4 regions of the [Clostridium] hylemonae DSM 15053 genome follow, and region 2 is predicted to be linked to each of the others. Evidence: predicted binding sites of a transcription regulator. Region 2 holds the regulator's gene; each other region holds the start of a gene.
What was found. The regulator Rex, encoded in region 2, represses fermentation and respiration genes when NADH is low (regulators of the CRP and FNR family bind a similar motif). The targets are predictions, from matches to a motif close to ATTGTTAANTANTTAACAAT.

Region 1: the regulator Rex is predicted to act here: its motif matches at 3,963-3,982, upstream of adhE (bifunctional acetaldehyde-CoA/alcohol dehydrogenase).
Region 3: the regulator Rex is predicted to act here: its motif matches at 3,646-3,665, upstream of LAJLEIBI_RS07285 (oxamate carbamoyltransferase subunit AllH family protein).
Region 4: the regulator Rex is predicted to act here: its motif matches at 2,838-2,857, upstream of LAJLEIBI_RS07510 (complex I 24 kDa subunit family protein).

The regions. Positions count from the first base shown of each region.
Region 1 is NZ_CP036524.1:901,515-907,469, forward strand. It holds gene LAJLEIBI_RS04235 (zinc ribbon domain-containing protein) at 1-286, shown strand, start outside; gene LAJLEIBI_RS04240 (tetratricopeptide repeat protein) at 240-1,331, shown strand; gene LAJLEIBI_RS04245 (zinc ribbon domain-containing protein) at 1,357-1,929, shown strand; gene LAJLEIBI_RS04250 (TetR/AcrR family transcriptional regulator) at 2,023-2,670, shown strand; gene LAJLEIBI_RS04255 (ornithine cyclodeaminase family protein) at 2,744-3,781, shown strand; gene adhE (bifunctional acetaldehyde-CoA/alcohol dehydrogenase) at 4,038-5,955, shown strand, end outside.
Region 2 is NZ_CP036524.1:1,775,361-1,781,315, reverse strand. It holds gene alr (alanine racemase) at 1-3, opposite strand, end outside; gene LAJLEIBI_RS08130 (bifunctional ADP-dependent NAD(P)H-hydrate dehydratase/NAD(P)H-hydrate epimerase) at 4-1,503, opposite strand; gene LAJLEIBI_RS08125 (redox-sensing transcriptional repressor Rex) at 1,625-2,275, opposite strand; gene LAJLEIBI_RS08120 (ABC-F family ATP-binding cassette domain-containing protein) at 2,429-4,348, shown strand; gene LAJLEIBI_RS08115 (helix-turn-helix domain-containing protein) at 4,502-5,362, shown strand; gene LAJLEIBI_RS08110 (flavodoxin family protein) at 5,417-5,955, opposite strand, start outside.
Region 3 is NZ_CP036524.1:1,580,894-1,586,848, forward strand. It holds gene LAJLEIBI_RS07265 (ABC transporter permease) at 1-397, shown strand, start outside; gene LAJLEIBI_RS07270 (DUF5685 family protein) at 477-1,310, shown strand; gene LAJLEIBI_RS07275 (J domain-containing protein) at 1,317-1,967, shown strand; gene LAJLEIBI_RS07280 (hypothetical protein) at 1,958-2,491, shown strand; gene LAJLEIBI_RS07285 (oxamate carbamoyltransferase subunit AllH family protein) at 2,555-3,418, opposite strand; gene allB (allantoinase AllB) at 3,691-5,100, shown strand; gene LAJLEIBI_RS07295 (NCS1 family transporter) at 5,128-5,955, shown strand, end outside.
Region 4 is NZ_CP036524.1:1,631,684-1,637,638, forward strand. It holds gene LAJLEIBI_RS07495 (bifunctional riboflavin kinase/FAD synthetase) at 1-638, shown strand, start outside; gene LAJLEIBI_RS07500 (Na/Pi cotransporter family protein) at 656-2,308, shown strand; gene rpsO (30S ribosomal protein S15) at 2,453-2,719, shown strand; gene LAJLEIBI_RS07510 (complex I 24 kDa subunit family protein) at 2,935-3,408, shown strand; gene nuoF (NADH-quinone oxidoreductase subunit NuoF) at 3,411-5,297, shown strand; gene LAJLEIBI_RS07520 ([FeFe] hydrogenase, group A) at 5,310-5,955, shown strand, end outside.

The sequences.
Region 1 (5,955 bases), 870 kb from region 2:
CAGCCTGACGGAGGAGTTTTCTCAAATAGTCAATCGTATTTATGAATTAGACAGGCAGATAGAAGAGCTTAAGGAGCAGATCATAAGTGAAAGTTATTGCCCTAACTGTAATACTGCAATACCGCTAAATTCAGTTTTCTGCAATGTCTGTGGAACCAGAGTCAAAGAAGCAGCTTTAGATAATGACGGGATGCTGTCTGCTGAACAGAAAAAGTGTAGTCAATGTGGCAATGAAATAGATGAGCATCAGTTGTTCTGCACTTATTGCGGGAGACCAGTCAAGTGAAATACAATTCGTATTTAAGGAGAAAAAAATGATTTGTAAAGAATGTAATACAGAAAACCCCCAGGGCGCTAAATTTTGCCTGAAATGTGGAAAGGAATTAGAACAGGAGCAGATTCAGAATGTTTATAAAAAAAAGACGAGGAAAACTTTGTATATATCTATAATCACTCTGGTTATCTGTATAACGGCATTAATGGGATTTAAAGTATATAGTGATACTAAAAATTATAATGCAGCGATAAAAAGAGCGGAACGTTTTTACGCGAGCGGAAAATACGATGATGCAGTCAGGGAATATGAAAAAGCAATGGACATTTTACCGGAAAACGGCAAAGCATATACAGGGCTGGCATATCTCTATCGCGATCTGGGAGAGTTCAGCAATAGTTACAACATTCTGGAAACTGCCAATGAAGAAGGCATAAAAACGGAACAAGAGGTAGAAGAATTAAAAGAATATGAAGAGAAGTATAACTTCCTTATGAACATGTCCGACAACATTTATTCAGGACGTTATCAGGAAGTGTATGATACATTGGAGTCAGTGACAGCAGATGAATATGGACAGCTTTATATGCAGAACGGAAAGATAGTAGAAAAAATAGAAGATGGTCCTGGAATTATATTTAATGTTGCAGATGGGATTTATGTCGGCGATATCATGGATGGTTTTAGAAATGGGAACGGTATTCAGATAGGTTATTATAATGAGAGCTATTATTATGCAGACGGTCTGTGGGAAGAGGATATGGTAAATGGAGAATGCACTTTGTACTATGATAATTATGGAGGAGAACAAGCAAATGAAATGTATGTCGTAGGGAATTATACGAATAATCTGATGGACGGAGAAATGGAAATGAGATGGAGAAAAAAAGGGGAAGAAGACTATAGCAGCGGGACAGCCCGCGCCGTAGCAGGGGAATTTAAATCTTTAGGAAAGACAGATGATGATAAACTGATCTATGTCAGAGGTGACTCTACATACTGGTCCACAAGCGCATCTGGGTTGAAGGATAATGGCGTTCCATTTTTACCAGAATAAATGGGGTACTGAAGGAGGAGTTTAGATGTTCTGTTTTAAATGTGGAAGACCCATTGAAGTTGCTGATAAGTATTGCCCATATTGCGGAGTTCCTCAATTTTCTGACACAGCAGCATTACCAGATACAGTACAGGTATCAGAGGTCAGTGAGAGTACAAAAAAAGATACTTGGAATGGCATGAGTGCAGTAGATATTCTCATTTGTATCATGTATGCGCTTATGATTCTTCGCTGGACCCGGGTATTCTTAACAAATATAAAGAGTACATGGAATTATTTTAAATTTATAGATAAAGATACAGGTTTAATAGGCTTGTTAGTGTATACAGCAGTATTTGCTATATTAATTTTCACATGTGTTATGGGAATAAACAGCGTAAAACATCATGTATATCACATTAGCATGGGTTTTATAATTATTGGATTTGCAGTATTGATAAAGACAGGGATGCTTATTTTCGATGGAACCTTATTTGATTCCACTCAGATGATAGCGTACCAGATCGTATATGTATATGGAAAAATTACCGTCGGAACAATTGTATTAGGTATTCTAATATCTTTTCTATTGTACACAAAAATAGATAAAAAAGTATAAATTAATAAAACAGATGGTACCTTATTGATCTCTCTTGACTTCGTGTCAGCGCGGGACTATAATGAAGCCAACTTAATTGATCGCGGAGCGGATATGAAAGAGAATATTTCCAAAGAACAATTTATAAAGGCAACATATGAAATTCTCTCGAAGGAGGGGATCCAGGCGTTGAGTATCCGCCGGCTCGGAAAGGTGATGGACTGTAACCCTGCAAATATATACCGTTATTTCACGGGAATGGATGAACTTGTCCTGTATGCGTCGCTGCAGTTTCTGAGGGGGTACCTCAAAGATGTGGCCAGTTGTTTTGAGCGGATACAGGACGGCCTGAAGCTTCATTTTGCGGTTTGGAGGTGCTTTGCGGAATCCTCATTTGAGAGACCCGAGATATTTGACAATCTGTTCTTTGGAAAATACAGCGCCAGGCTGGATCAGATAATGAAGGAATATTATCAGATGTATCCGGAGGAGCTGGATATGATCGGAAAAGGGAAGGAGGTTATATTTATAGACGGTGATTTCAGTCACAGAGATTACCTGATGATCGAGCATTGTGTAAAGGACAGGAATCTGAGCAGAAGTGATGCGAAGCTTTTAAACAGTGCAAGCATTCATCTGTACAAAGGGTATTTGAAAGATATCCTTGACGAAAGAGCGCAGGGAGTGTCTGCAGACGCTACAGGCAAGACTGACGAGTTTATGAAATGTCTGGAGGAAATAGTCTTCAGATTTGTGGCATAATCTTTTATATCCAAAATTAATCGCGATTAATCTTTTAACGATCAGTTGATACCTTAGATAAGGAGGGACAATTATGAACATGGACGAAATGCTGAGAAAAGAAAAGGACAGGGTCGAAAGAAAGATCAAGATAGGAAGCGAGATACTATATCTGACAAAAGACCAGTGCATTGAGGCCGGGCCGGATACGGACGAGACATTGGAAATCATCGAAAAGACTCTGACGGCCCACGGGAATAAAGAGTATGAGATGCCTGCCAAGATCGGCATACATCCGTATGACGATGTATTTTACCACGCTATGCCGGCATATGTGCCCGGGCAGATGGCCTGCGGCGAGAAATGGATCGAATGTTATCCGAGGAATCCAAAAGAATACGGACTGCCCCAGACATCGGGGCTCATGATCTTAAATGAGATACTTACCGGCTTTCCGCTTGTCATTATGGACGGGGCATGGCTCACGGCGATGCGGACACCTGCAGTTACTTCTATAGCCGCGGCAGCGCTGCATCCGGATGCGGAGACATTTGGCATGTTTGGCTGCGGTGTACAGGGGATAGGTCATGTAAGGTTTATCGTTAAGAAGCTGAAAAACCTGAAAAAAATATACGTATATGATGTACGGCAGGAATCCATGGACCGTCTTGTTGAAGAGGTAAAGGATGAGATATCCGGCATAGAGATCATAAAAGCAGCTTCCCCTGAGGAAGTGGCGGCCAATTGTGATGTCATGTCCTCCGCAACGATCATAACAAGAGAAAATATGGCTGTTGTGAAGGAAGAGTGGCTTCACGCAGGACAGACGATCCTTCCCTGTGACTTGAACACGTTCTGGGAGGCCAGTATCCAGAAGAATGCGGATAAGTATATCGTGGACAGCAAAGATGAGCATGTTCTGTTTGACAGCATGGGATATTTTCCGGACGGACTGCCTGATATATATGCAGAGACAGGCGAGATCATAGCGGGACTCAAGCCGGGAAGAGAGCGGAAAGAAGAACGGATCGTGTGCTCCAATATCGGAATGTCTGTATGTGACGTCGCCATGGCGAAATTTATTTTCGATTCTGCGCTTGAGCGAAATCTCGGGACAGTCATGAAGCTTTAGTTATTAATTTGACAATATGAAGCACACGACAGGCGCTCTTTATTGTCGCTGTGCATAAAAAGGCGGTTCTTTTTCTGGTTTGACAGTTTAAGAACCGCCTTTTTAGTGTGTTTGGGAAGATTATAAAAAATAATAATGAATATAATGATATAAAATATCGTTAAAAAAATATCAAAAAAGTATTGACAAATATTTAACGAGGTACTATACTAGGCCCAGAAAGAAAGATAAACACTTTAACGGGAGGAACAATAAAATGGCGAAGAAGAAGGAAGCAGTACCAGCAGTTGTTGACAGTGTAGAGACTCTCGGGGCCAAAATGAAGGCTATGAGAGAGGCTCAGAAAGTATTTGCCACATACACACAGGAGCAGGTCGATAAAATATTCTACGAGGCTGCGCTGGCGGCAAACAAGATGCGTATTCCGCTGGCAAAGCAGGCGGTAGAGGAGACAGGACGAGGTATCGTGGAAGACAAAGTCATCAAGAATCATTATGCTGCCGAATACATTTACAATGCATATAAGGATACAAAAACATGCGGTGTTATCGAGGAGGATAAGGCGCTCGGAATTAAGAAGATCGCAGAGCCGATCGGTCTCGTGGCAGCGGTTATACCGACGACGAATCCAACTTCTACGGCAATATTTAAGACACTTATCTGTCTGAAGACGAGAAACGCGATCATAATCAGCCCCCATCCGTCAGCGAAGGCATCTACAATAGCGGCCGCAAAGATCGTACTGGATGCGGCAGTCAAGGCCGGAGCTCCGGAAGGCATCATAGGCTGGATCGATGTTCCGTCTCTTGAGCTTACAAACATGGTTATGAAAGACGCAGATATTATACTTGCGACCGGAGGACCGGGCATGGTAAAGGCCGCGTATTCTTCCGGAAAACCGGCGCTCGGCGTCGGCGCGGGAAATACTCCTGTAATTATAGATGATACAGCAGACATCAGAATGGCAGTGAACTCTATTATTCACTCCAAGACATTTGACAACGGAATGATATGTGCGTCCGAGCAGTCTGTTACTGTACTGGACAGTGTATATGATGAAGTAAAGAAAGAATTTGCATACAGAGGCTGTTATTTCTTAAAGAAAGGCGAGGAGCTTGACAAAGTCCGCAAGACAATTATTATCAACGGTGCTTTGAACAACAAGATTCCAGGAAAGTCTGCATATGAGATCGCCAGGCTTGCAGGAGTGGAAGTACCTGAGGACACGAAAATACTCATCGGTGAAGTTGAATCTGTCGACATTTCAGAAGAATTTGCCCATGAAAAATTGTCACCGGTACTCGGAATGTACAGGGCAAAAACATTTGATGATGCACTTGCCAAGGCAGAGCAGCTCGTGGCCGACGGAGGTTACGGACATACGGCGTCTCTGTATGTACACCCGGCAGAGCAGGAGAAGATCGCAAAGCATGCGGCGGCAATGAAGACTTGCCGGATTCTTATCAACACACCGTCCTCACACGGCGGCATCGGCGACTTGTATAACTTCAAGCTTGCTCCGTCTCTGACGCTTGGATGTGGTTCCTGGGGCGGGAACTCCGTATCAGAGAATGTAGGGGTTAAGCACTTGATCAACATCAAGACAGTTGCCGAGAGGAGAGAAAACATGCTTTGGTTCAGAACACCTGAGAAGGTATACTTTAAGAAAGGCTGTATGCCGGTAGCACTTGACGAACTTGGAACAGTTATGAAAAAGAAAAAAGCATTTATCGTAACTGACTCCTTCTTATATAAAAACGGTTATGTAGCGCCAATAGAGGAAAAGCTGGACGAGATGGGTATACAGCATACATGCTTCTATGAAGTGGCGCCGGACCCGACACTGCAGTGCGCGCAGAAGGGCACCGACCAGATGAAGCAGTTTGAGCCTGATACGATCATCGCCCTGGGCGGAGGATCCGCCATGGACGCGGCTAAGATCATGTGGGTGATGTATGAGCATCCAGATGTAAACTTTGAAGATATGGCGATGGATTTCATGGATATCCGAAAGAGAGTATATACGTTCCCGAAAATGGGGGAAAAAGCTTACTTTGTAGCGATTCCTACATCTTCAGGCACCGGCTCCGAGGTGACTCCGTTTGCGATCATTACAGATGCGGACACTGGAGTGAAATGGCCTATCGCTGACTATGAGCTTCTTCCGAATATGG
Region 2 (5,955 bases):
CATCTATCTGTCCTCCTCTTCCTTCATGGCTCTCCCTGTGTATTCGATCAGGTCAGAGGCCATGACACTGTAACTCCCCTTGTCACGGCTTGCCAGTTCTCCCGCCCTGCCGTGAAGATATGTCCCAAGCACTGCGGCGTCTGTCAGGTCCAGTCCCTGCGCGAGCAGACCGGCAATTATACCGGCGAGCACATCACCTGAACCGGCCTTGGCCATAGATGCATTTCCGGACAGATTCACATAAGGACGGCCTCCCGCAGGCATGGTAACTGTCCGGGCATCCTTAAGCACACACGTGACACTGTACTCTTCTGCAAATTCACGCAGTATCTCTATTCTGCGCGCTCTCAGCTGCGGAATATCTTTGCCTGTCATACGGGACATTTCTTTCATGTGGGGGGTGAATATAAAGTTTTCATGCCTCAGCCGGTCAAGATACTTCTTATGGTCTGCTATCAGATTCAGTCCGTCCGCGTCTATCACACACGGCACCTCCACATTCTCCATAACCGTCCTGAGTATCTTTCGTGATTTGTCACTCGTTCCGATCCCTGAACCGACACTTACGACATCAGCCCAGTTCAGGAGCTTTAACAATTCCACTTCATCGTAAAAGTCATATGTCCTGATGATGGCCTCGGGCAGCTGCGTCTGCAGTATCACGCGGTTATCCTCCGACGTATAGATCTGAACGAGTCCCGCGCCCGCCGTATACGCTGCTCTGGCATTCAGGTAAGCCGCCCCCGACATGCCCCTGCTTCCCGCGATGACCAGCACCCTGCCATAAGTACCTTTGTTGGAATCCGCCCTGCGCACCGGAAGCAGGCTTTTATACTCACCGCATTCATACGTAAATGCCGCGTCTTTTTCCTTTTTTATCTCTGACGTATCTATCCCTATATTGACTGTCACTGTCTTACCAGCATACTCTTTTCCCGGATATAATTCCATGCCAAGCTTCATCTCCTGGAACGTCACTGTCGCGTCCGCCCGAAAGGCAGTCCCCATGACAGCGCCGCTGTCCGCGCACACGCCGGACGGAATGTCGACCGCCAGCTTAAATCCCCCGGAGCGGTTCATGGCGTCAATAAGCTCCCTGCGTTTTCCTTCGATCTCACGGTTTAATCCGACGCCGAACAGTGCATCAATGACCACACTGTAGCTGTCTTCCCTGAATTCCGTAGTGATTGCGGCGCCCGTCTGCCTCAGCCGCTTTATCTGCTCCTTTGTCTCCTTTGTGCAGTGTTCTTCTTCCCCGCAGAGAACAGCCGTGACCCTGTGCCCTTTTTCTGTCAGCATCCTTGCGGCCGCAAAGCCGTCGCCGCCATTGTTTCCGGTCCCGCATACTACGCACACATTTGTCAGGTCCAGGCCGCTTTCTTCCATGTGATCCACACACCCGGCCGCGGCACGCTCCATCAGTTCCAGTGACGGAATCCGAAGCCGGCCGGTCGTATACTCGTCTGCGCGCTTCATCTGGGATGCATTCAGTAAATATTTCATACCTCTCACCTCCTGTTATTTTCCCGGAACCTTTTTCACCCAAAGCTCCCCGGTATATAAAAGAACGTGTAAAGACAAGCCTGTTCTTCACATGCCCATCGTTACACGTTTTTATACTTCCTTATTTTTTGCCGCTGTGCTCATCGTTGTAACGGCTGATATTGTAAGACAGCCTCATGAGGCTTTCAGACAGGTGAACATTCTCGACGATAATGTGGTCAGGCAGATTCAGATCGGTATGCGCAAAATTCCAGATCGCGCGCACACCATTTTCTACAAGCATGTTTGCCACCTCGATCGCCTTTTCCTTCGGAATCGTAAGTACGGCGATCTCTACATTATTATTCTGGACAAAGTCTTTGAGTTCGTCCATCATGCGTATCGGCACGCCTCTGATCGAAACACCGTTCAGCCTCGGGTTCACATCGAAAATGCCCTTTAAGATAAACCCTCTTTTTTCAAAAGCCGCATAATTGGCAAGCGCCTGTCCCAGATTACCTGCTCCGATGATGACAATATTGTGGTCTTCCTCCAGACCGAGAATCTTGCCTATCTCTGTATATAAATACTTTACATTGTAACCGTATCCCTGCTGTCCGAAACCGCCGAAATTGTTAAGGTCCTGACGAATCTGAGATGCAGTAACTTTCATTCTCTTGCTCAAATCGTTGGAGGAGATTCTTTCGACCCCGTTTTCCAGCAGTTCCCCCAAATATCTGTAATATCTTGGCAGCCTGCGTATCACCGCCTGAGAGATTTCTCTTTCTTCCACTAGCACTCACCTTCCTGTTACGTTCTAAAAAATATTATATAGAATTGTCACTTCAAAGTCAAACTTTTAGTTGTATTTTGTCCTATTTTCGATATAATGAATGGTAGCAGCGCCCGCTTTTGAAGCATTGCAGGCGCGGCGTGGGAGGAAGTTATGATACTGGCATGTCACGGAATAAGTAAAGCATTTGGAGAAGATGTCATCGTAAGAGATGCGTCTTTTCATATAGAAGACTATGAGAAAGCCGCCCTCGTAGGGCCAAACGGCGCCGGAAAATCGACCATACTGAAAATGATGGTCGGCGAGCTTCCGGCTGACGCCGGAGAAGTCATACTCACAAAAGGAAAGACGCTCGGCTATCTGGCACAGCACCAGGAAATGACAGGCGGCAATACTATATATGAAGAGGTGAGGACGGCAAAGGCGGATATCATCGAGACCGAACGCCAGATACGCACGATCGAACTGGAATTAAAGCATCTCGAAGGAGATGCTTTAAAAGCGCGCCTTGACACATATAACCGTCTGACCGCTGCCTTTGAGCGGGCCAACGGCTATGCCTATGAAAGTGAGATCACCGGGGTTTTAAAAGGTCTCGGGTTTGACGAATCGGATTTTGCCAAGAGCGTTGACACACTGTCCGGAGGGCAGAAAACCAGGGTCTCTCTCGGCAAGCTTCTTTTGACAAAGCCTGACATTCTTCTTCTGGATGAGCCGACGAACCATCTGGACCTCAACTCCATCGCATGGCTTGAAACCTATCTGTTAAATTATCAGGGCGCCGTACTTATCGTCTCACATGACCGTTATTTTCTGAACAGAGTCGTGACGAAGGTGCTTGAGATCGAACTTGGCACACTCTCCGTCTACATGGGCAATTACAGCCAGTATGCCGAGAAAAAAAAGATGATACGGGACGCGAAGCTGAAAGAATATATGAACCAGCAGCAGGAGATCAAACATCAGGAGGCAGTGATCGAAAAGCTCCGCTCCTTTAACCGGGAGAAATCTGTCAAACGGGCCGAAAGCCGCGAGAAAATGCTATCCAAACTGCAGCCGGTCGAAAAACCAAAGGAGACGAACACAGAGATACATCTGTCGCTGGAGCCGTCCTGCATCAGTGGAAATGATGTGCTGAGCGTGGAGCATCTGGGCAAGTCCTTTCCGTCCCAGCGTCTGTTTTCCGATGTCAGCTTTGAGATAAAAAGAGGCGAACATGTTGCCGTCATCGGTGACAACGGAACGGGCAAGACGACGCTTCTTAAGATACTGAACAACGTAGTGCCTGCCGACAGCGGGACCTTTACGCTCGGAACCAATGTAGAGATAGGATACTATGATCAGGAACACCACGTGCTCCACATGGACAAGACGATCTTTGAAGAGATCTCCGACGACTATCCGCATCTCACAAACACGCAGATCCGCAATATGCTGGCCGCCTTCCTCTTCACAGGCGACGACGTGTTCAAGATGATCGGGGACTTAAGCGGCGGCGAGCGGGGACGTGTGTCACTGGCCAAGCTCATGCTCTCGGAAGCAAATTTTCTCATCCTCGACGAGCCGACCAACCATCTCGATATTACGTCCAAGGAGATTCTGGAAAAAGCCTTGAACGATTACACCGGCACTGTGCTTTATGTGTCGCATGACCGGTACTTTATCAACGAGACGGCCACAAGAATCCTTGACCTCGTGAATCAGACCTTTGTCAATTATATTGGGAATTACGATTACTACCTTGAAAAGAAAGAAGAGCTTACCGCCGTATATGCCGGATCCGGGCAGTCTGAAGATTTATCCCGGGCGCAGGAGGCCGTGTCCGAATCTAAACTGAGCTGGCAGGAACAAAAGGAAGCCCAGGCGAAGGAACGGAAACGCCAGAATGATCTGAAAAAGACAGAAGAACGGATCACTGCTCTGGAAGAGCGCGACACTGAGATAGACATCCTCATGACACAGGAAGAGGTATACACGAATTCCGTACAATGTCAGGAGCTGGCGGCAGAGAAAGCCGCAATCCACACAGAGCTTGAAGAATTGTATATAAGATGGGAAGAGCTGGCTGATTGATCCCGGACACTCTCCCGCCAGAGAACGGGGCGCGCATTGATTACTTAATGTGCGCCCCGTGTATTTTCCCTGTATTAAATAATAACAGCAAGAATAATGAAAGATTCGTGTAAAATACCTGATATAATATTGCAGAGAAAGGAGGGGACCGCAATGCAGATCAACATTATAAGTGTAAAAGCAGCAATAGACTACATTGAAAGCAATTTAGCCGGCAAACTGGATTTGGAAATAGTAGCCAATGCGGTCCATTATTCCAAGTATCATCTGCACCGTGTGTTTATAGACACAGTCGGTCTGACAATTCATGACTATGTGCAGCGGCGCAGATTGACTGAAGCTGCTAAACTGCTTGTGTTCTCCGATAAACCTATTATTGAGATCGCTTTGACCGCGGGTTACAAAAGTCAGCAGTCATTTACCACTGTATTTAAGCACATGTACAAAAAAACTCCAAACCAGTATCGAGAGGCAGAGGAGTTTTACCCATTACAGCTTACATATATTCTGAATGATAATCCCACAAAGACCAGCACAGATATTGATTGGCAGGCAGACATTGTTTATGCTGTGGAAAACGATATTCCGGCCTGGATGGATCTGCTTTGTCTTGTTGTAGATGGTTTTCCTTACTTGAATGAAGATGAATATTTGGAGCGGTTAAAACAAAGTGTCCAAAAAAAGCAGGCGCTCATAATGAAAGACAAAAATATTATCATCGGCGCAATGATATTTAACAATGCGGCAGGGAGCATTGATTTCTTAGGAATACACCCGCAATACAGAAAAAATGATATTGCCAAAGCTTTTTTGCAAAAGGTAAGGGGTGAACTCTTGACCGATGTTCCGATAAGTATTACAACTTTCAGAGAGGGCGATAAAGCCGACACCGGATATAGAAAAGTATTCCGGCAATTAGGCTTTTCCGAGGCAGAACTGCTCATAGAGTTTGGTTATCCCACACAAAAGTTCATTCTGCAAAAACAAAATCATCTGTCATTGCCTGGTCTGTAATACATGAGGCTGCCGCATAGTGCGGCAGCCTCATGTATCTGCTGTTATGGCGGTTTATTTCCATGGACGGTTTCTTCCAAGCCATCCTTTTTCTTCCCAATAGTTCTTGTCTGTTTCTGTCGTGCCTGTTCGTTTCTGCATAAATCTCATGATATAGAACAGAATCCTTACCCGCAGTCCCGGCGTAACTTTCGACGCATCATGCTCTATTTTTTCGGCAAGATTATGGACCGCTGTCTCTATCTTCTCTCTGTTCGTGTCGTCTATCCCGCCACCTACAGCGACGCCGTACGTATATATTCTGGCCACCCCCCAGTATCTGAGACTGTCCGTCATGTCCCGCAGCGCCTTTTTCATTCCGGCGCCCGCTGCTGTTGTGATACAGACAGCCTGCTTGCGAAACATGGATGCGTCCGGGCGGTGTACCATCCACCGGTAACCGTAATGATCCAGAAGTGCTTTCATCTGCCCTGACACATGGTACACCAGAACAGGTGACGTGAACACGAGCAGATCTGCTTCGTCTATCATCTCTGTGATCCGCCGCATATATATGAGATAATCCGGACACTTCTTTTCATCCTGGCGGATAC
Region 3 (5,955 bases), 190 kb from region 2:
CTGGACGGGGAGTTATTTCCTTTCATTTGCGGTGACGTATGTGTACAGCCTTCTGTTCTGGGACAAAGCGTCGGTGCCGGAGCTTGGGACGGCGGTGGTCTTTGCATGGCTGTTCGGCCTTCTGCTCCAAAGCGTAGTTCTGCTTGGAAGCACACTGTCCAGAAGCTATGCGGGAGGCCTTTTGTCTGCGGGAGCGCTGGTGCTTGCCGGGATGGTGATGTCCCTGTTCCACGGAGCAGGCAGGTACAGCCCGCTCCGGCTCGCGTCGGACAATATGTCACTGATTGACGGAACGCTGAAGACAGGGGACTTTCTGCCTGCCGCGGCAGTTACGGGCCTGCTCACGGCGGCGGCCGTGCTGGCCGGAATTATGGTGTTTGACAAGAAACAACTGTAAAAAAGAACAGGTTTTGTGATATAATAGGCTGACAGCATTGCTGGCAGCCTATTATATCGTTTGAAAGAAGAGAGGAATTATGTTTGGATATGTTAATATTTACGAACCTGAGTTAAAGGTCAGGGATTTCAGAAAGTATAAGTCATACTACTGCGGACTCTGCCATACGCTGAAAGAGCGGTATGGGTTTCTCGGGCAGATGACGCTTACATATGATATGACATTTGCGGTAGTGCTGCTTACGTCTCTTTATGAGGCGGAGACAGAACATATAACGTGCCCGTGCAAGGTGCATCCGGTAAAGAAGCAGGATATGCTTGTAAATGAATATACGGCATACGCGGCAGACATGAATATGGTGCTCGCTTATTTTCACATGAAGGACGACTGGGTAGATGAGAAGAAGATCAGCGGATTTGCGGGGACATATGCACTCCACCGCAAAGTAAAGAAAATAATAAAGAAATATCCGCGGCAGAGCAGGGTGATCTGCAGGTCGCTGAAGGAGCTGGCTGCCTGTGAGAGAGAGGGCGTCACAGATATTGATATTCCGGCGGGATGTTTCGGCAGGCTTATGTCAGAACTGTTCGTATACAGGAAGGACCACTGGGAGGAGCGCCTCAGAACGCTTGGATTCTTTCTGGGCAAATTCATATATATTATGGATGCCTACGAAGATTTGGAGAAGGATGTAAAAGAGGGCTGCTACAACCCTCTGAAAGAGACGGCAGACAGGCCGGATCATGAGGACAGGTGCCGGCAGATCCTCCAGATGATGATCGCGGAATGCTGCGCCGGATTTGAACAGCTGCCGTGTCTTTTAGATGTAGACATTTTGAGAAATATATTATATGATGGAGTTTGGAACCGCTATAAAAAGGTTCAGCAACAAAAGAAGGAAGCGAAGGAATAAAGCATTATGACAAAGAATCCATATGAAGTGTTGGGGGTATCTCCGAATGCATCAGACGATGAGATAAAGAGCGCGTACCGGGAACTGACAAGAAAATACCATCCGGACGCCAATGTAAATAATCCTTTGGCCGATCTGGCGGAAGAGAGGTTCAAAGAAGTTCAGGAAGCTTACGATACGATCATGAAAGAGCGGGAACAGGGCGGCGGATACCGTTACGGATACGGCGGCGCGTACGGAGGGACCGGCGGCGGGCAGCAGGCAGGTTACGACAGCGCGCAGCAGAATGTGGAGATGCAGGCGGTGTATAACTTTATTAACAGCAGGCGGTTCCGTGAGGCGCTGAATCTACTGGACAGAATGCCCGACAGAACGTCACAGTGGTATTATGCAAGTGCATATGCCAACGCAGGCATGGGCAACAACGTGCTGGCCAGGGACCATGCGGCCCAGGCGGTCAATATGGAGCCAAACAATGTGCAGTACCGTCAGCTTTTGAGCCAGCTTGAATGGAACAGCCAGAGGTATCAGAACAATCCGTACGGCGGATACGGCGCCGGCGGACAGACGTGCGGGACCGGAAATATGTGCTGTGACCTCTGTATAGCCGACCAGCTCTGTGAATGTATGGGAGGAGATCTTTGCACATGCATATAAAGGCAAAATCAATGGCAGTGTGCGGGCTGATGCTGGCCCTGTCCGTCGTCTTTATGGTACTTGGCAGTGTGATAGAGACGAGCACCTTGTTTTTACTGGCAGCTGCCTCTTTTTTTACGGGGATCGTCATTCGGGAGTTCGGCCTTGGAATGGGGGCCGCATTCTGGATTGCGGCAGTCCTTCTCGGATTGCTGCTCGCTCCGAATAAATTCTATGTCATCACTTTTGCGGCGATGGGATTTTATATTGAAGCAGCCGAATTTATCCACCGTAAGCTCGGAACGATTGCAAATCTTAAGAACCGCAGCGCGGTATTCTGGGTGTTAAAGTATATCGTGTTCAATATTTTGTATATACCTGCTGTATTTGGATTCCGGGAGCTCTTGTTCGGACGCAGTATATCCGGCGGATTCCTGGCTGTTGTTATCGTGGCGGGACAGGCGGGGCTGTTCATATACGACAGGGCTTATGAATATGCGCAGAGGCAGATCTGGAGCCGGATGCGCAAGCATCTTATGAATTAGAAATTAAATGTAAAACGCAATAAGGATGGCAGAGCAGCCAACGACTGTTCCGCCATCCTTATTTTAAGGAAGCAGCAGGTCCAGAGCGTAAAGAATTCCACACAACGTGTCTGTCCCGGAAGAATGACCGACGGCGCTGAAGTTACGGAGGATCTCATCTGCCGGAGGCAGATGAGGGAGAGAGCATACGGCCTGGCTGAACTGATTCTGGAGGGCGCAGTGCAGAAAGGTCCGGCTGATATCATTTGTATCGGACAGACGCCCTTCAAGTTGTATGGCGAGAGCGCGGGCAAAAGGATGTGCGTCCTGGCCGCAGAGCGTAAGAGCAGCAAGTATACCGCACAGGAAGTCGTCGCCGCTCGGGGTAAGTCCGATCCCGAGTCCAATCAGCCCGGCCAAGACACCGGCCGCTTCGGAATATTCTTTTTCCCGGAAAAGGATACGGCAGCGGGACATACGCTTTCCGGCTGCAGAGAGCATCAGATCATTTGGAGCTGCCGTCCGGGGAGCAGAGGAAAACAACAGACAGAACCCACTGTTGTCCGAGCCTTTGACGGCCATGCGGACCTGACTGTAAAGTGCGGCGGAAGAAGAGCCGGAAGGTATCGGGACAAGCCCGGACCGATAGATGTGTACAGGCCTGTAAGTGAAGACGGATAACTGTCCGCTGGACGAGATCTCCACAGCTTCACCCGACAGACGCACGGGCTGGCCGGGGCGGATGACGGGAGAAGCCAGGTCCTCCTGCTCAAGATTTGTGACCAGACTGACGGGAGACAGAGGGGAAGCAGCGCTCTGCAGCGCGAGAAGCTGTCCTTCTGTCTGTATATTTATCGTTTTGTTATATACAGAATGAACGATGCCGGAGGAACATTGACACAGGATATTGTCTGCATATGTGGAGGTATGTGTTATTAAACGATTCATAGCGCACGGGCTCCTTGAATGATAGTGGTGGCGGAGGCATTATGACAGACTCCAATCTAATAATAGATTCTATCAAATAATAGAATAAATTACAAAAAATAAATTAAATACGATTTAATTTTATACATATCAGACAAAAAAAGGTTATTTTTTCCCGTTTTCATGTCATTGTTTTTCCCTATACTATCTAATAGAATACAGAGTAAGAAATAAATGGTTAACCAGAGTATGATAAAAAAAAGACAATTTTACCTTTGACAAGGAGGAAAGCAATGTATGATTTAGTTGTAAAAAACGGGAAACTTGTAACCCCGGACAGGATTTACGAAGCTGATATCGCGGTGAAAGACGGAGTATACTCTGCCTTTCTTGCAAAAGGAACACAGACAGAGGCGAAAGAGGTCATTGATGCAGAGGGAAACTATGTATTCCCAGGCATTATTGACTGCCACGCGCATCTCAATGAACCGGGATTTGAGTACCGCGAAGACTTCGAGACCGGCTCCAGGGCCGCCGCTGTGGCAGGCTGTACATGTCTGATCGATATGCCTTTGAACAATGACCCTTCTCTTATGAACAAAGAAATCTTCGATTTGAAGATGGGACGGATCAGCAAGCATTCTGTAGTTGATTTTGCTCTGTGGGGAGGCATTGTAGGAGATTATGACAACGAGCCCGGCTCTGTAAAAAACAATATGAATGACCTTGTGGATCTGCATAAGTGCGGCGTTGCGGCGTTTAAAGGCTTTACATGCCCAAACGGCGACCTCTTTCCTACGGTAAATATGGGAAATGTAAGAAAAGCGCTGGAGATTCTGAAACCATACAATGCACTCTGCGGTTTTCACTGTGAAGAGTTCGGCCAGGTGCTGGAGCGCGAAAGAGAGGCAAAGGCGAGAGAGGGCAGAAGCAGTGAGGAGAAGATCAGAGATTTTCTCGACTCTCACGATGTATGGACAGAATACGTAGCAACGAAAAACGTGATCGATATGGCACGCGCCACGGGCGGACGAGTGCATATCTGCCATGTGAGCCATCCGATGGTCGCTCAGGTCGTAAAAGACGCTATCCACGAAGGACTCCCGGTTACGGCAGAGACATGTCCTCATTATCTCGGTTTTACGGAGGACTTTGTATTTGAAAAAGGCGCGCCGGCAAAATGCACGCCTCCGATGCGTAAGCAGGAGGATATGGAGAAGCTTTGGGATTATGTGCTCGACGGAACATTATCCTGTGTTGGAAGCGATCATTCTCCGGCCGCAGACGAAGAAAAAGATAATGCGGCAAAAGATATATGGCATGCATGGGGAGGCCTGAACGCTATCCAGTATTTCCTTCCTATGATGTTTGACATGACAGTGAACAAGAAAGGCTTAAGCCCGACACTCATCGCAAAAGTGATGGACTACAATCCTGCAAAGGTGTTCGGACTGTACGGACAGAAGGGGGCGTTTGAACTCGGCTTTGACGGGGATATCGTCATCGTGGATCCGGATAAGGAGTGGAAATGTACACAGGAGGAACTTCTTACAAAGGGACACGTTTCCTGCTTTGACGGACTGGAGGGGAAAGGCGCGCCGGTATGTACGATCATCCGCGGCAGAGTAGTCGCTGAAGGCGGAAGCTATAAAGAGGATGCCGTCGGTTACGGAAAGTATGTGACACCGGCAGACGCGAGATAACAAGAGAAGGAATGAAGGAGAAAGATTATGAGTGATGTTAAGAATGAAGTAAAGAAAGAATCAGGCTCACTGGCGCCGATTCAGGAAAAAGACCGTATTATGGGCTGGGGATCTTATCTTATGCTCTGGCTTGGCGGATGTATCTCTATCGGTACGCTGACGATGGGTTCCGCCCAGCTGGACAAAGGGCTTAACCTTATGCAGGTGTTTCTGGCAGTGCTGATCGGCTCCACCATTCTCGTCATCGGTATCTGTGCCAACGACCGGTTCAGTTACAAGTCGGGAGCGCCATATGCGATACAGCTTAAAAGTGCCTACGGCACAAAAGGGAATATCGTACCTGTAATGATCCGTGGACTGCCCGCGATCGTATGGTATGGGTTCCAGACATGGCTTGGAGGTTCTGCGATCAACCAGATATCGATCGCCATCTTCGGATATGACAACGTAGTATTATTCTTCATCCTGTTCCAGGTACTCCAGATCATACTGTCTGTGAAAGGGTTCCATGGGATCAAATGGGTCGAGAACGTGGGAGGCGTTGTCATCGTATGTGCAATGCTCTACATGCTCTATGTATGTGTTACCCAGTACTGGGGAGTTATCGGCGATAAGCTCATCAGCAGGGAAGGTTCCTGGGGGATGCCTTTCATCGCCGCTATCATAGCATTTTTCGGAAACAGTACGACCGTTATGCTCAATGCGGGAGACTACTCACGTGAGCTGAAAGGAGGATTCTCTGTAGGGAAGCGGGGGGTTGCGTACTTTATCGCCATGGTTCCTACCACTGTACTTCTCGGTCTGATCGGTGCGATGGCGTCTACGGCGACAGGTATCGCAAATCCGATCAATGCA
Region 4 (5,955 bases), 140 kb from region 2:
TGGAGGCAGAGGAATTTATTGAAAATGTGATCTGTAATATATTCCGTGCAGCTTATGTAGTTGTAGGAACTGATTTCCGCTTCGGCCATGGAAAGCGCGGGGACATACACATGCTGCAGGCATATGCCCGTAAATATGACTATGAGCTCATTGTGATAGAGAAGGAGCGCAGAGAAGGACATATCATAAGCAGCACCTATATCAAACAGATACTGAAGGAAGGAAATATGCCCTTTGTCTGTGAACTGCTCGGATATCCGTACGGGCTTCAAGGGGTTGTGGAGCACGGGAAGAAGCTTGGCAGAAGGCTGGGATTTCCGACGTTCAACGTAGCGCCTGCCAGGGAGAAGGTGATGCCTCCTAACGGCGTGTATCTGAACAGGGTACAGGTCGACGGAGTGTGGTATGACGGTATTGCCAACATCGGCGTGAAGCCGACCGTATCAGATGAGGAGCGGCTGCTTGTGGAAAGCTACCTGTTTGACTATTCCGGGGATGCATATGGTAAAGAGGTACAAATAGAACTGCTTGAGTTTTGCAGGCCGGAACAGAAGTTTGCGGATGTAGAAGAGATGAAGAAATGCGTGGCCGGGGATATTGCCTTTGGAAGACAGTATTTTGAGATGGCGGCGGATTAGGATAGAGGAGAATACAAATGAGTATAACAACGTTTTTCTTACTGCTCGGGGGACTGGGGCTGTTCCTGTTTGGAATGAAGCTCATGAGCGAGGGGCTTGAGAAAGCAGCGGGAGCCAAGATGAGGGGAATCCTGGAATTCTTTACAAAGAACAGGTTTATCGGAATGCTGGTAGGAATTCTGTTCACGGCTGTCGTACAGTCGTCGAGCGCGACGACGGTCATGGTAGTAAGCTTTGTGAATTCCGGTCTTATGAATCTGCTCCAGGCATCGGGAGTAATCCTCGGCGCCAACATCGGTACGACGGTCACCGGACAGCTGATCGCATTTAACTTATCCGACATTGCACCGCTGTTTGTCATCGTCGGTGTTGTCATGGTCATGTTCTGCAAGAAGCTGAATATAAAACGGGCGGGAGAAGTCATCCTCGGTTTTGGAATATTGTTTATGGGGCTTAGCATCATGGGGGACGCCATGTCTTCCCTGCGGGAATCTCCTCATATCGTGGAGCTTCTGAAATCGCTGAAGAACCCGTTTGCGGCCATTTTGACCGGATTTGTCATCACAGCCGTCCTGCAGAGTTCATCCGCCACGGTAGGTATCGTAATATTGATGGCCTCCCAGGGACTGCTGGCTTTTGCGATCTGTCCGTTCCTTATTCTCGGATGCAACATAGGCTCCTGCGTGTCCGCGCTCATCGCGAGTCTTGGCGGAAAGAAAGATGCCAAGCGCGCCGCCATGATCCACTTTCTGTTTAACGTCATCGGTTCGGCGGTCATCCTCATTGTGCTGCTCGTCGGCGTGACGCCGATCACAGATGCGCTGTTCAGACTGTCGGGAGGCAATGCGGCCCGTGCAGTCGCCAATACGCATACACTGATCAAAATATTTGAAGTGATTCTTCTGTTCCCGTTCATGAACTGGGTAGTCAAGGCTACTTACAAGATCGTACCGGGAAAGGATGCGACGTCAGAGGATGGATTCGAGCTGCAGTTTATCGGGGAAGGCTCCATTGTATCTCCGGCGACTGCTGTTGTTGACGGAATCCGCGAGATCGAACATATGGGGAAGATCGCGATCGCCAATTTAAAGACAGGGATGGACGCGCTCTGTTCACTGAATGAAGAAGAGATCAATTTGGTGTACAGCAGAGAAAAGTATATAGATTTTCTGAACAAGAAGATCACGGACTATCTTGTGCGGGTCAACGAGATCGAACTGCCGCTGGCAGATGCAAAGCTCATAGGAGGGCTGTTTCACGTAGTGAACGATATCGAGCGGATCGGCGACCATGCGGAAAATTTCGTGGACTCTGCGAAGATGCGTATTGCGGACAGGGTAGAGTTCAGCGACAAGGCTAAAAAGCAGCTCCATGATATGACTGCCATGGTGACAGAGATACTGGAGTATTCCCTCGATATGTTCACGAACCGCAACCAGGAGCATATGCAGGAGATACTCGACCTGGAAGATGAGATCGACGACAGGGAGAAGAAGCTGCAGCGTTCTCATGTGAAACGTCTCACGAAGAATAAATGTACGCCGGAGGCGGGCATGATATTTTCAGATACGATATCGGGTCTGGAGCGTGTGGCCGATCATGCGACGAATATCGCGTTCGCCATACTGGAACCGGAGGACAACGAGGAGGACGATGAGGAAGAAGAGTAAAGAATGTGAGAAAATACTGCTTTACTTCAATGGTCCTCTGTGATATACTACATGAGTGTAAACAGCCGGCGTTCGGTAATTGGAAGACTCCAACCATTGCTTAATGCCAGGCGGTGCAATATAGAATAACAGGAGGAAAACGTAATGGTTTCAAAAGAGCAGAAAGAACAGATCATCGCTGAATATGGCAGAGGAGAAGGAGATACAGGTTCTCCGGAAGTACAGATCGCCATTCTGACAGCAAGGATCAACGATCTTACAGATCACTTTAAGGCAAATCCGAAGGATCACCACTCAAGAAGAGGTCTTCTTAAGATGGTAGGACAGAGAAGAGGATTACTTGCTTACTTGAAGAACAAGGATATTACAAGATACCGTTCTTTAATCGAGAGACTTGGATTAAGAAAATAATCGGGTTTCGATCAGAAATTGTCTATAAGGGCATTCTCCGCAAGGAGGATGCCCTTATTTTCGTCTTATTCATTTTCATTTTCAATGTATATCGGCAGAGAATGATTATTCTGTATATTTTGTTAAATAAATAACAAAATTCTATTGCAATTTGTACAAATATTAAATATAATAAGCTCAGATTGATAATAAATTAACCAATAGAGGAGGATGACATGTTAGAACAAAGTTATTATGACAAGGCAGATGAAGTGATCGCCTCACATGGCTGCGGCCATGCGTCACTCATTCCGATTATCCAGGACATTCAGAGCGAATACCGTTATCTGCCTCCTGAGCTTTTGAGCTATGTGGCGGGGAAACTCGGTATCACGGAGGCCAAAGCCTACAGCGTTGCTACATTCTACGAGAATTTTTCCTTCGAGCCAAAAGGGAAATATGTCATTAAGGTATGTGACGGTACGGCCTGTCACGTCAGAAAATCGATCCCGATTCTGGAACGGCTTTACAGCGAGCTCGGTCTTTCAAAAGAGAAAGTGACAACGGATGATATGCTGTTTACGCTTGAGACGGTGTCCTGTCTTGGAGCCTGCGGCCTTGCGCCGGTGCTGACGGTGAACGACAAAGTATATCCGGCCATGACACCGGATGCCGCGGCGGAACTGATTCATGAACTGAGAGGAGCTTAGACATGCAGAGGATAGAAAATATAGAAAAACTGGAGCTGGTTCGGGGGAACGCAAAAAAAGCGATAGAACAGAGCAGATGCAGAATTCTCATCTGCGCAGGGACCGGATGCCTGGCCGGTGGTTCGGGAGAAATATATGAAAAGATGAGAAGGCTTACAGAAGAGTGTCCCGACGTAGAAGTGGAGTTTGCCCCGGAGGCGGCGCACGGGGAGAGCGGCGTCGGTGTTAAGAAGAGCGGCTGTCACGGATTCTGCGAGATGGGTCCGCTGATGCGGATCGAACCCATGGGAATTCTTTACACGAAGGTGTCTGTGGACGATTGTGAAGCCATATTTGAGCGGACGATAAAGAAAGGCGATATTATCCGGCATCTGCTGTATAAACAGGACGGCATAGAGTACCAGAGACAGGAGGAGATCCCGTTTTACAAGAGGCAGACAAGGCTGGTGCTGGAAAACTGCGGGCATATCGACGCAGAACATATTGAGGAATACATAGCACACGGAGGGTATAAGGCGCTTGGGAAGGTCCTGTTTGAGATGAAGCCTGAGGAAGTCGTGCAGGAGGTGCTTGACTCCAACTTAAGAGGCAGAGGAGGCGGCGGCTTCCAGACTGGATACAAATGGAGCCAGGTGGCCAGACAGCCCGAGACGACGAGATACGTTGTCTGTAACGGCGATGAGGGCGATCCGGGAGCGTTCATGGACAGGAGCATCATGGAGGGGGACCCTCACAAGATGATCGAGGGAATGATGATCGCCGCATATGCGGTGGGCGCGCAGGAAGGATACATCTATGTCCGCGCGGAGTATCCGCTTGCCATAAGCCGTCTGAAGCTGGCGATCAGGCAGGCGCAGGAGCGGGGACTGCTCGGCGATGATATCCTTGGATCCGGGTTTTCCTTCCGGCTGCATATCAACCGGGGCGCCGGAGCGTTTGTCTGCGGTGAGGGAAGCGCATTGACAGCGTCTATTGAAGGAAACCGGGGCATGCCGAGGGTAAAACCGCCCCGCACGGTGGAGCAGGGGCTGTTTGCCAAGCCGACGGTGCTTAACAATGTAGAAACGTTTGCCAATGTACCTATGATCATCAGCCGGGGCGCTGACTGGTACAAGACGATCGGTCCGGAAAACAGCCCGGGTACGAAAGCATTTGCACTTACGGGAAGCGTGAAAAATACAGGACTTATCGAGGTCCCGATGGGCACGACGCTGCGGGAAGTCATATACGACATCGGGGGAGGGATCAAAGGAGACGGGGAATTCAAGGCGGTGCAGATAGGCGGGCCTTCCGGCGGCTGTCTGATCACGCAGCATCTGGATATAAGCCTGGACTTTGATTCGCTGAAAAAGATGGGCGCCATGATCGGATCCGGAGGACTTGTCGTCATGGACGATCATACTTGTATGGTAGAGGTGGCTCGCTTCTTCATGAACTTTACCCAGAACGAAAGCTGCGGGAAGTGCGTGCCGTGCCGGGAGGGTACAAAGCGGATGCTGGAGATCCTGGAACGGATCGTACAGGGCAACGGCAGGGAAGAAGATCTGGATACGCTGGATGAACTTGCAAGGACGATCACGGAGACTGCGCTCTGCGGCCTCGGGAAGAGCGCCGCGCTTCCGGTTATGAGCACGCTTAAGCTGTTCCGTGAGGAATATATGGAACATGTAGTGGAGAAAAAATGTGTATCTCACACATGTACGGCGCTGCGCAGGTTTGTCATAAGTCCGGAACGCTGCAGAGGATGCTCCAAGTGTGCGAGAAACTGTCCTGCAGGGGCGATCAGCGGAAAGATCAAAGAACCGTATGTCATTGACGACACAAGATGTATCAAGTGCGGCGCCTGCGAGAGCGCATGTGCATTCGGTGCGATCCATATAGAAGCATAGGAGGAAAGAGACATGAAATATATGACAATCAACAACCGGAAGGTGGCGTTCGAGGATGAGAAGAATGTGCTTTCAGTCATCCGGAAGTCCGGGATCGATCTTCCTACGTTCTGCTATCATTCAGAGCTGTCGACTTACGGAGCGTGCAGGATGTGCGTGGTGGAAGATGACAGGGGGAGGGTGTTTGCGTCCTGCTCGGAGACACCGAGGGAAGGCATGGTCATCTATACGAACACACCGAGACTCCAGCACCACCGCAAAATGATACTGGAACTGCTGCTGGCATCCCACTGCAGGGACTGTACGACGTGCCGGAAAAATGGAGTCTGTACACTGCAGAAACTGGCGCAGCAGCTCGGTGTAAGTTATGTCAGATTTGAGAATAACAAGCCGCAGCTTCCGCTGGATGAAAGTTCGGACTGCATCGTGCGTGACCCGAACAAATGTATACTTTGCGGGGACTGTGTGCGCACATGCGACGAGATACAGGGGCTCGGTGTGCTCGACTTTGCCTTCCGCGGCGCGAGGATGCAGGTGATGCCTGCCTTTAATAAGGATCTGGCGAAGACAGACTGTGTGGGCTGCGGACAGTGCAGAGCCGTATGTCCGACCGGCGCCATCACGATCAAGCAGAATATCCGTCCGGTATGGGAGGCGG